One region of the Bradyrhizobium sp. SZCCHNR1017 genome, then DNA from elsewhere that is predicted to be linked to it. Evidence: riboswitches for the same ligand, from Rfam matches in the RefSeq annotation. Region 1 holds a riboswitch; the other holds the start of a gene.
What was found. A riboswitch is a leader RNA that binds a small molecule or an ion and turns the genes downstream of it on or off. The one in region 1 is predicted to bind cobalamin.
Positions count from the first base shown of each region.

Region 1 (5,934 bases):
CGAAACTTGTTGACGAGGAAACCTGCCACGCGCGCGGCATCGTCGGGCGCGATCACCGTCTTGGTGCCGACCAGGCTCGCAATCACGCCGCCTCGATCGATGTCGCCGATCAGCACCACCGGAATCTGCGTCGCCTGCGCGAAACCCATGTTGGCGATGTCGCCGCCGCGCAGGTTGATCTCGGAGGCGGAGCCTGCGCCTTCGACCAGCAAGATGTCGGCATCCGCCGCGAGTTGATGGAAGCTGTCGAGCACGGCCGCCATCAGTTGCGGCTTCATCGCCTGATAGGCGGACGCCTTGGCGGTGCCGATGACGCGGCCCTGCACCACGACCTGCGACCCGATCTCGCTTTGTGGCTTCAGCAGCACCGGGTTCATGTGCACCGTCATCGGCCGCCGCGCCGCGCGCGCCTGCAGCGCCTGGGCACGGCCGATCTCGCCGCCATCAGCGGTGACGGCGGCGTTGTTCGACATGTTCTGCGGCTTGAACGGCGCCACCTTGAGGCCGCGCAATGTCAGCGCGCGCGCGAGCCCCGCGACGATCAGCGATTTGCCGACGTCGGAGCCGGTGCCCTGGAACATGATGGCCCGCGCGCTCATGAGCTCAGTACTCGATGCCTTCCTGCGCCCTCACGCCGGCCGCGAAATGATGCTTCACGAGGTTCATCTCGGTGACGAGATCGGCGGCCTCGATCAGCTCCGGCTTGGCGTTGCGCCCGGTGACGACGACGTGCAGATCGGGACGGCGCCCTGCGAGCGTGGCGACGACGTCTGCGATATCAAGGTGATCGTAGCGCAGCGCGATGTTGAGCTCATCGAGGACGAGCAGCCGGATCGACGGATCCGCCATCAGCTCCTTAGCCTTCGCCCAGGCGCGCTCGGCCGCGGCGACGTCGCGCGCACGATCCTGCGTCTCCCACGTAAAGCCTTCCCCGAGCGTGTGCCACGACACCTGATCGCCGAACTTCTCGATCGCCTTGCGCTCGCCGGTTTCCCACGCGCCTTTGCCGAACTGCACGACGCCGATGCGAAAGCCGCGGCCGAGTGCGCGCAGCATCAGGCCCCACGCCGCCGTCGATTTTCCCTTGCCCTTGCCGGTGTGAACGATCAGCAGGCCCTTCTCCACGGTTTTGGAGGCGACCTCGGCATCCTGCACCGCCTTGCGGTTCTCCATCTTCGCCTTGTGGCGTGAATCGTCGGCGCTTCCGGTCATCGGCATTGTCTCCTCGTCACTTCAACGTCAGCGGCAGTCCCGCCGCCATCAGGATCACGCGATCCGCTAAGGCCGCGATGTCCTGGTTCAGTCGCCCCTGGGCGTCGCGAAAGGCGCGCGCGAGCGCGTTGTCCGGCACGATGCCCAGTCCGACTTCGTTGGACACCGCCACGATCGGGCCATGCGCGTTCCTGAGCGCGTCGATCAGCTCGGCTGATCTTGCCGCCACGTTCATGTCGGCGAGCATCACGTTGCTGAGCCAGAGCGTCAGGCAATCGATCAGCATCGGTACGCCCGATTCTCCACTTGACCGGACGAGGCCCGCGAGATCATGCGCCGTCTCCAGCGTCTGCCATCCCTCGGCGCGGCGCGCCTTGTGCTGGGCGATCCGGTCGGTCATTTCGGCGTCGAAGGCCTGCGCGGTCGCAACATAGGTCCAAGGCGGCGGAAGGGCGGTGACGAGGGCCTCGGCATGGCGGCTCTTGCCCGAGCGCGCACCGCCGAGCACCAGCGTCAGGCGCGGCAGGGCGGGATGCGGCGGGGCGGGGACCATGGGGACGATTCCGATTGACGGGCTTTGGTGCGACCCGTATCTAACAGATGACGGTTCTCCGAAAGGAGAGATTTAGGGAACACGGTGCGGGTTCTTGACCCAAGGCCGTGGCTGCCCCCGCAACTGTAATCGGCGAGTGTGAGGCCAAGACACCACTGGGAAACCGGGAAGGTGGCTTCATGCGGTGACCCGAGAGCCAGGAGACCTGCCGTCGACATTGCTGTTGGCCGACCCGTCGCGCGGGGAGTCGCGATGCTGGTTCTGATCCCGCCGGGATGGGCGGGGTGCCGTCGGATGCAGCGCATCGTCCGGTCCTCTGGGGAGCCGGCAAGCGACGGAGACGGCCATGAAGTTGACCCGTACCACGACCTTTGCAGCCGCGAGCCTGATGCTGCTCGCCACCGATCCCGCCTTCGCGCATCACATGATGGGTGGCAAACTGCCGCAGACGTTTGCGCAGGGGATGCTGTCCGGCCTCGGCCATCCTGTCATCGGAATCGACCATCTGGCGGCGATCGTGGGCGCGGGCATCGTTGCAGCGCTTCTGGGCCGCGGCTTCGCGCCGGTGCTCGCCTTCACCACCGCGATGATCGCGGGCGTCGGCCTTCATGTGGCCAAGGCCAACATCCCGGCTGCCGAGCTGCTGGTCGGCCTGACCACCGTCGTGGTTGGGCTGGTGGTGGTGATGCGTGGCCGTTTCGGTGTGCTGCCCGTCGCCGGCCTGTTCGCCGTGACCGGCCTCGTCCATGGATATGCGCTGGGCGAATCGATCGTCGGGGCCGAGAACACCCCGCTCGGGGCCTATCTCGTCGGTCTGCTCGTGATCCAGACCATCATCGCCGCCGGCGCGTTCCTCGGCACCAGGCTGCTGTCGGCGAAGGCCAAGACGGCTGCGCCGCTGGCGCTGCGGCTCGCGGGCGCTGCCATCGTGCTGGTGGGTGGGGTCGCCGCGGCGACCGCGGCTGGCGTGATCGGCTGATTGATGACCGCATCGGAGACTGGTGAGACGACGCTGTTCGTCTGCGTCACCTGCCGTTCGCAGGGGACGGAACCTACGCCGCCTGATCAGCCGCGGGCCGGAGCCCGTTTGCTCGCCGCGATCGAGACGTTGCCGACCGCGCAGCGCGCCGGTGTCACCGTTGTCGGTGTCGAGTGTCTGTCGAACTGCAATCGTGCGTGCACGGTTGCGGTGACGGCGCCGGGCAAATGGACCTATGTGCTCGGCGCCCTCGATCCGGATCTGCATGCGCGGGATGTGCTGACATTTGCGCAACTGCATCAGCGCCATGACGCCGGCCTGCCGGCCTGGCGCGAGCGTCCCGAATACATTCGCAAGAACACCGTCGCGCGCGTGCCTGCGCTGTCAGCGCCACGCTGAAAACGAGAGATCGTATCGCCATGACGAAGTCGTTCGCCAAGACGCCTTGCACCATCGTCACCGGTTTCCTCGGCGCCGGCAAGACCACGCTGGTGCGCAACCTGATCGAGACCGCGAACGGTCGCCGGCTCGCCATCATCGTCAACGAGTTCGGCGATGTCGGCATCGACGGCGACATCCTGAAGGGGTGCGGCGTGCCGGATTGTCCGGAGGATCGCATCGTCGAGCTGTCGAACGGCTGCCTGTGCTGCACCGTTGCCGATGATTTCGTCCCCGCGCTCAGGAGCCTGCTGGATCAGAAGGAGCCGCCTGAGCATATCGTGATCGAGACCTCGGGGCTGGCGCTGCCGAAGCCGCTGGTGCAGGCCTTCAACTGGCCCGAGATCGCGACGCGCGTCACCGTCGACGGCGTCGTTGCGGTCGTCGATGGTCCGGCGGTGGTCGCGGGACGCTTCGCCGATGATCCCGAAGCGCTCGCCGCGCAGCGCGCCACCGATGCGTCGCTCGATCACGACAATCCGCTGGAGGAGGTCTACGAGGACCAGCTGTTGTGCGCCGATCTCGTCGTGATGAACAAGAGCGACCTGATGAGCGAGGAGCAGCGCAAGGATGTCGCCGCCGAGATCGCGGCCAAGGTGCAGCGTGCCGTCAAGGTGATCGCGACGGAGCACGGCAGGCTGTCGGCTTCGGTGCTGCTCGGACTCGGTGCCGCCGCGGAGGACGATCTCGCGGCCCGGCCGTCGCATCACGACAACGAGGCCGAGCACGATCACGACGATTTCGAGAGTTTCGTGCTCGACGTTCCGGCGCAGGCTTCGCCCGATGCGCTCGTCGACCGCATCGCGGCCGCCGTCGACGCACATGATGTGTTGCGGGTGAAAGGGTTCGTGGAAGTCGCCGGCAAGCCGCTGCGCCTCCTGGTGCAGGCCGTCGGCAGCCGCATCCAGCATCAGTTCGAGCGCCCGTGGCGCTCGGGCGAATCGCGGCAGGGGCGGCTGGTGATCATCGGCGAGCGCGGCCTCGATGCCGCCGCCATCCAGAGCCTGATCACAGGATAGGCGTCACCGATGCACCTGCTGGCGACAACGGGCGCGGATCTCGACGACCTCGAACAGGCCGTGGATCTTGCACAGTCGCCGGCCGAGATCGTCGTGCTGTCGTTCTCGGACACCGACCTGTCGGCGCTGGCCGAAGCCTGGACCGTGTCGTCGGATGACCTGCCGAGCCTGCGCCTCGCCAGCTTGAAACGGCTGAAGCATCCGATGTCGGTCGATCTCTATGTCGACCGCGTCGTGCTGGGCGCGCGCGCCGTCGTCGTGCGCTGTCTCGGCGGGCTCGACTATTGGCGCTACGGGCTGGAGCGCATCGCATCGGTCTGCCGCAGCCGCCACATCCTGTTCGCGGCACTGCCGGGTGACGATCGCGCCGACGACAGGCTTGCTGAGCTCTCGACCTTGCCGCAGGACGCGACCTCGCGTCTCTACGGTTATCTGCACGAGGGCGGGGTCGGCAATGCGCGCGAGGCCCTGCGCTATCTCGCGACGCTGCTCGGGCGCGACGCGCAGTTTGCCGAACCGATCGCGATCGGTTCGATCGTCGGCTTCATGCCCGATCGCGGAGCCGTCGGCATCGATGATCTCTGCAGCCATGATGATGCGCGGCCGAGCGCGCTGATCGTGTTCTACCGTGCGAGCCTGCTCGCTGCCGATACGGCCGGGATTGCTGAGCTGATGCGGGCGATCGAAGCCAAAGGGCTGGCGGCAGTCGCGGTCGCGGTGACCAGCCTGAAGGATCCCAATATTGGGGATGCACTGGCGCGACTCGTCCAGCGCCGGCGTCCTGCGATCATTTTGAACGCCACCGCGTTCTCGGCGCTGCGCGACGACGGCACCACGGTGCTCGACGTGGCCGATGCACCAGTTCTGCAAATCATCCAGGCGCAGAGCACGGAAGAGGCCTGGGCCTCGTCGGCGCGCGGACTGTCGCCGACGGACCTCGCGATGAATGTCGTGCTGCCGGAGCTCGACGGCCGGCTGTTGGCGCGCCCGATTGCGTTCAAGGGCGAGGCGCCGGCGGATGAGCGTCTGCAGTTCAGCGCGATGCGCTATGTACCTCAACAGGACCGCATTGCTTACGTCGCGCAGCTGGCGGCGCGATGGGCGCAATTGCGGGGGCTGCCGGCCGGCGAGCGGCGTGTGGCGCTGGTGCTCTCCGATTATCCGTCGCGCGGCGGCCGCCGCGGCTACGCCGTCGGTCTCGACACCAGCGCAAGCGCAGCCGCCATTGCGCGGCTGTTGGCGGAGGCGGGGTACGACATCGGCCGCGTAGCGCCGACCACGGACGATATCGAAACGCTGCTGCGGGACGAGGCGGATGAGCTCGTGGTGCCGCTCGCGGCCTATCGGTGTGCTCTGGTGCTGTTGCCGGACGATCTGCAGCGTGCGCTACATGACATCTGGGGAGAGGCGGAAGCGGACCCGGCGTTCCGGGATGGCGCCTTCCATTTTCCGGTGCTGCGTGCGGGAAAACTCCTGATCTTGTTGCAACCGGATCGTGGCAGTCGCGCCGATCGCAAGTCCGGTTATCACGACACCAGCGTGCCGCCGCGGCACGCCTATGTCGCGCTCTATGCATATCTGCGAGAGGCCGAGCTGATCGATGCGCTGATCCATCTTGGTGCGCATGGCACGCTGGAATGGCTGCCGGGCAAGGCGCTGGCGCTGTCAAATGCCTGCTGGCCGGAGGCCGTGCTGGGCCCGCTGCCGGTGATCTACCCCTTCATCGTCAACAA
Region 1 is NZ_JAUHIR010000025.1:34,716-40,649, reverse strand. Features, by position in the region: gene QW863_RS34225 (cobyric acid synthase) at 1-599, opposite strand, end outside; gene cobO (cob(I)yrinic acid a,c-diamide adenosyltransferase) at 604-1,212, opposite strand; gene cobU (bifunctional adenosylcobinamide kinase/adenosylcobinamide-phosphate guanylyltransferase) at 1,229-1,765, opposite strand; cobalamin riboswitch at 1,800-1,993, shown strand; gene QW863_RS34210 (HupE/UreJ family protein) at 2,112-2,744, shown strand; gene QW863_RS34205 (DUF1636 domain-containing protein) at 2,748-3,143, shown strand; gene cobW (cobalamin biosynthesis protein CobW) at 3,164-4,201, shown strand; gene cobN (cobaltochelatase subunit CobN) at 4,211-5,934, shown strand, end outside.

Region 2 (5,934 bases), on a different contig from region 1:
CGAACGCCTGGGTCGCGATGACCGGGCCGATGACGTTGACCTCCATCTGATGGCGGAACTGCGCGATCGGCAGCTCCGTCACGGGACCGGCGACGGCGATGCCGGCATTGTTGACGAGACCGGCGAGCGTCTCGCCCTTGAGCGCCGCTCGTACCTCGCCGGCGGCAGCCTTCACCGCCGCCTCGTCGGTCACATCGAACAGCAGCGGCATGAAGTTGGCGCCGAGCTCGCTGCGCAGACGGTCCGCGTCGGCCTGCTTGCGAACGCTGCCGAACACGCGAAAGCCGCGCGCGAGCAGGAGCTTCGAACAGGCGAACCCGATCCCGGTGGATGCGCCGGTGATGACGACGGATTTCATGGTGACCTCAACGATTTGCGCAGCGATTATCGCACGAGATGCGGCAGGATGCTGGCGCTGATTTTTCGCGCGAGGTCATCGCCCGCCGAGCCTGCCCCGGAACATCGGGTGACACTACGCACCGCACGGCGCGTCGGCAAAATGGCCGCGGCAAGAATGGGATTTAAGTTTCAAGGCTTGGGAGGATGACAGCTGACGTGAGATCGAGGGCAGCGAGCAAATTGGATGAAGGAAGGTTTGTGACCTTATGGGATCATTAACCTTTCCGCTTCGCTGGCCTGTCGTCGCCGCGTCTGCGGGGAGGTCTTCGCACCTCATTGCATCGATCGTCCGGCGAATCTCCGGAAGACCGGGCTCCAGCCCGTCATCCCCGCTATATGTATCGCCTTAATTTTCCGTATCCGTGTTTCTCCGGAGTACTACGCCTTCGGCCCCTAACGCATTGTTATCGCCCGTGCCGAAAACTGCTCAGGCCGAAAGCCTTGCAGCGGATCACAATCGCGTTGCTGTCGCTCCGGCAATCCGGGACAAACGAGCGCGATCGTGTCACAGCCAGAACAGCTTCCGCCTTCAGAAGACTCCATCATCACCGAACTCGAAGAGGCCGTCCGCAGCGGCACCTCGGCGAAGCGCGTCAACACGCTGCGCCAAGTCACCAACCTGTTCCTGCATGACGGCGAACGCCTCAGCGAGGACCAGATCAAGGTATTCGACAACGTGCTGTGCATGCTGGTCTCGCGGGTCGAGACCCGCGCGCGGGCCGAGCTCAGCAAGCATCTCGCGCCGGTCGACTACGCGCCCGTCGAATTGATCCAGCAGCTCGCCCGCGACGACGAAATCTCGGTGGCCGAGAACGTGCTGATGCACTCGAGCCGGCTCACCGAGCATACGCTGGTGGAGGTCGCGGCGACCAAGGGCCAGGATCACCTGATGGCGATCTCCAGCCGTCCGCATCTGACCGAGGCGGTGACCGACATCATCGTCGACCGCGGCGAGCGCCGGGTGATCCGCAAGCTCGCCAACAACCAGACCGCGCGCTTCTCCGAGTCCGGCTATTCCGGGATGATGGCGCATGCCGAGGACGACGACGAATTGTCCGAGATCATCGGGCTGCGCGTCGACCTGCCCACCAAGCACCTGCGCGACCTCCTGCGCCGCGCGACCGAAGCCGTGCGCGCCAGGCTGATGGCCTCGGCGCCGCCGGCGTTGCAACAGGAGATCAAGAAGATCCTCAAGGCGATCGCCGACGTTGCGCGCAGCGACGGCGGCCTGGTCGGGCGCGACTTCACGCTGGCCGAAGAGGCCGTCAAGCGCATGAAGGGGCTGAACGAGCTCAACGATGCCGCCATCGCCTTCTTCGCCGAGACCCGCCGCTTCGGCGAGGTTTCCGCCGCACTCGGCCTGCTCAACAACGTCCCGACCGAGATGATGGCCAAGGTGCTCGAAGGCCCGCGCACCGACATCGTGCTGATCCCCTGCCGTGCCGCCGGGCTGGCCTGGTCGGTGGTGGCGAAAATCCTGACCCACCGGCCGATCAAGCACGCCATCGACAGCGACACGCTCAAGCTCGCGGAACGCGACTACGGCCGCCTGTCGCTCGACACCGCCCAGCGCACGCTGCGATTCTGGATGGTGCACAACAAGGTCGAGAAGTGAGCGGGTGCTCACAAGACGCAATCCTCATCAGCAACGACTCGCACTCCGCTGTCGTCCCTGCGAACGCAGGGACCCATACCGCGTGATGTGAATTGGCGGAAAATGTCTTGATCGTCGTCCTTCGCCACACGACCGCCGGTGGCTATAGGTCACTGCGTTCGCAGGGACGACGGCTATGGCTGTCGCAGGCGGCCGGGCATCACCAAGCCGACCGGCCAGCGTTATCGCCAGGAGATCGCCGGGCGCCGGATTGACTTTGGTGCGCCCGCACTCCTACGGTGATCGCGACGGTGCCCCTCGACCGGGGCTCAAAAGGGAATGCGGTGCCGGATGCGTCTCGCAAGGGACGTGACTGAAGGCCGCAGCTGCCCCCGCAACTGTAAGCGGCGAATCTCGCGTCAAAGGCCACTGGGAAATCTCGGTCCCGGGAAGGCGACGTGGAGGTGACGACCCGCGAGCCAGGAGACCTGCCGTCAGCCGTGGTCACACGCGAGGATGCCGGTCGGGGCGTTATTGGCATCGTTTTCAGGCAGGCCTGCAAAGGGCTGCATGAGACCTCGTTCGCGGTGACGTGCCACTGACGTCATGCCGAGGTTCCTCGTGTCCCCCGTTCCCTATGCCAGGCGCAGTCGCGCCCTTCTGTCGTCGTTCTGCGTCCTCTCGTCATTCGCCCTGCTCGGCCCCTCGCCCACAGCAGCGCAGCAATCCGCCTCCCCCGACCTTCTGCCCCCGGTTGAGGTCGACCCGCCGCGCGAGCCGATCGCTCAAAAACCAGCCATCCCCCGCAGAACCGGCAACGCCCCGCATCAGCAGGTGCCGGCGGCAAAGCCGGCCGCGCCAGCCGGAACCCCCGTCGCCGTCAGCCCGACCGGCGTCGTCACGCCAGTGGCCCACGTCGCGAATGCGATCACCGTGGTGACCGACAAGGACATCGCCGCGCAGCAGGCCCGCACCGTGCCGGACATCCTGAGCACGATCCCCGGATTGAACGTGGTGCAGGCCGGCGGCCCGGGCGGCCAGACCAACGTCTTCATGCGCGGCACCAACGCCAATCACACCAAGCTCTTCATCGACGGCATCGACGTCGGCGATGTCACCAACGGCAATGGCGCGTTCGATTTCGCGCATCTGCTCGCCGCCGACATCCAGCAGTTCGAGGTGCTGCGCGGGCCGCAGAGCGGGCTCTACGGCTCGGATGCGATCGGCGGGGTGATCTCGGTGATCACGCGCAAGGGCGAGGGCCCGGCGCGCGCGACCGCCTCGGTCGAGAGCGGCTCGTTCAAGACCTTCAACCAGTCAGCCGGCGTCAGCGGCTCACAAAACAATGTCAACTACGCGATCAATGTCGCGCATCTGCACGCCGGCGACGTTCCGGTGACCCCGTGGCAGCTGCTGCCTGCGGGGCAGAAGGCCATCGGCAATGCCTACGACAACGTCACCGCCTCGGCCAAGCTGGGCGTCGACCTCAACGAGGCCTGGACGCTGAACTCGGTGGTTCGATACACCGACGCGACGCTGCTGTTCACCGGCGACAGCGGCTTTCCGAGCTTTCCCGACGCGGCCCAGAGCAACCACGCCGTCCACCAGCTTGCGACACGCCAGGAAGCCGTGTGGTCGCTGCTCGGCGGCCGCATCCGGAACTACTTCGGCGTCAACTATGTGAACGACCGGTCGTCCGACCTGACGGCTGGCAATCCGGTGGCAGCGGTCGCGACCGGCGAGCGCATCAAGTATGACTGGCACGCGGTGACCGAGCTCGCGCCGCATAACAATCTCGTCGTCGGCGCGGAGCAGCAGACCGAGCGGCTGAAGACCGCCGACCTCTCGGCCGAGAATGGCAACAAGGCCGGCTTCGTCGAGCTGCAGACCGAGTTCGTGAAGCGCTGGTTCGTGGTGGCGAGCCTGCGCAACGACGTCAACGACCAGTTCGGCGGCCATGGCACCTACCGGATCGCGCCGGCGGTGATCCTGCCGGTGACCGAGACCAAGCTGAAGGCGAGCTACGGCACCGGCTTCAAGGCACCGACCCTGAGCCAGTTGCACCAGGATTTTCCGGCGTTCAACTTCTTCGCCAATCCCAACCTCCGGCCGGAGCAGAGCACCGGCTACGACGCCGGCTTCGAGCAGCCGCTGTTCGACGATCGTCTCCGCTTCGGCGCGACCTACTTCCACAACAGCATCACCGACTTGATCAATTTCAACGCGACCTTCACCTCCTACGCCAATGTCGGCCTCGCCACCACCGAAGGCACCGAGAGCTTCGTGACCGCTGATCTCACCGACCGGATCTCGCTGCGTGCGGACTACACGTTCACCCGCGCGGTCGATGCGGCCACCGGCCTGCAGCTGTTGCGGCGGCCGAAGGAGAAATGGAGCGCCACCGCGACATGGGCGCCGATCGATGCGCTGACGCTGTCAGCGACGCTGCTGCACATCGGCGACTGGCTCGACGTCAGCCGCGACGGCATGATCACCGGCCTCGTCGCGCCCGGCTATACGGTCGTCAACCTGCGCAGCGACTACGCGCTGTCCGACCAGGTCAAGCTGTTCGGCCGGATCGACAACCTCTTCAACCATCACTACCAGAACCCGACCGGATTCCTCGCGCCGGGCTTCGGCGTGTTCGGCGGCATCCGGGTGGCGAGCTTCGGCGTGCAGTGACGCTGCCGACCAACCTCCCGGCGGCTGACAGAAGCTGCCGAAATGGACTACAATCGCAACAGAAGGAGATGTTCCATGACTCTCGACGTCCTCGCCCGGTCTGGTACCGAGGCTCGCCTCGCGCCCGTTCCGCAACGGCATGCCGCTGCGTTCTGCTTCGCGCTGCTGACAGGGGCCTGCGCGCTGGCGAGCTTCGTGTTCGCCTGCGCGACGCCGTTTGCGGCCTTCGCCGTGATCGCCGCCGCCATGCTGCCGCTGCGCGCGGCGCTGCCGGTGATGCTCGGCGCCTGGCTGGTCAACCAGGGCATCGGCTTCGGCGCGCTGCACTATCCGGTCGATGCCAACACGCTGGCCTGGGGCGCCATGATCGGCGTGGCGGCGCTCAGCGCCACCGTTGTGGCCCGCATGGCCCTGGCGACCTTGCGCACAGCACCAGCGACGGTCGCGCTTGCCGTCGCGCTCCCCAGTGCCTACGCCGCCTATGAGCTGGTGCTGCTGGCCGCCACGCCCGCACTCGGCGGCGCCGCGAGCTTCGCGCTCCCGATCGTCGCCCGCCTCGGCCTGACCAGCGCCGCCTGGCTGGTCGGCCTCGTCGCCATCAGCGAGATCGTCCGCCTGCTGACGCCGGTGGCGTCGCGCCGCGCGGCGTCCTGAACGCGCCGGCGGACCTTCAACGACCCCAAACAAAAACGGCGGGCCTCTGCCCGCCGTTTTCATTTCTCGGTTTCGCCGCAAGACCTCAGTTCTTCGACTTGTCGACCAGCGCGCCCTTCTTGATCCAGGGCATCATGTCGCGCAGGCGGGCGCCGACTTCCTCGATCGGGTGCTGGGCAAGCTTGGCGCGGGTCGCCTTGAACGAGGTCTGGTTGACCTTGTTCTCCAGCATCCAGTCGCGCGCGAAGCGGCCTGACTGGATGTCGTCGAGCACGCGCTTCATCTCGGCCTTGGTTTCCGGCGTGATGATGCGCGGCCCGGTGACGTACTCGCCGTATTCGGCGGTGTTGGAGATCGAGTAGTTCATGTTGGCGATGCCGCCTTCATAGATCAGGTCGACGATCAGCTTGACCTCGTGCAGGCACTCGAAATAGGCCATCTCCGGCGCGTAGCCGGCCTCGGTCAGCGTCTCGTAGCCGGCCTTGATCAGCTCGACCAGGCCGCCGCACAGCACCGCCTGTTCGCCGAACAGGTCGGTCTCGCACTCTTCCTTGAACGTGGTCTCGATGATGCCGGCGCGGCCGCCGCCGATCGCCGAGGCGTAG
Region 2 is NZ_JAUHIR010000012.1:52,676-58,609, forward strand. Features, by position in the region: gene QW863_RS25915 (SDR family oxidoreductase) at 1-358, opposite strand, end outside; gene QW863_RS25920 (DUF2336 domain-containing protein) at 902-2,014, shown strand; cobalamin riboswitch at 2,286-2,504, shown strand; gene QW863_RS25925 (TonB-dependent receptor plug domain-containing protein) at 2,600-4,675, shown strand; gene QW863_RS25930 (hypothetical protein) at 4,751-5,329, shown strand; gene ilvC (ketol-acid reductoisomerase) at 5,415-5,934, opposite strand, start outside.
Region 2: another riboswitch for cobalamin. It lies ahead of QW863_RS25925 (TonB-dependent receptor plug domain-containing protein); the one in region 1 lies ahead of QW863_RS34210 (HupE/UreJ family protein).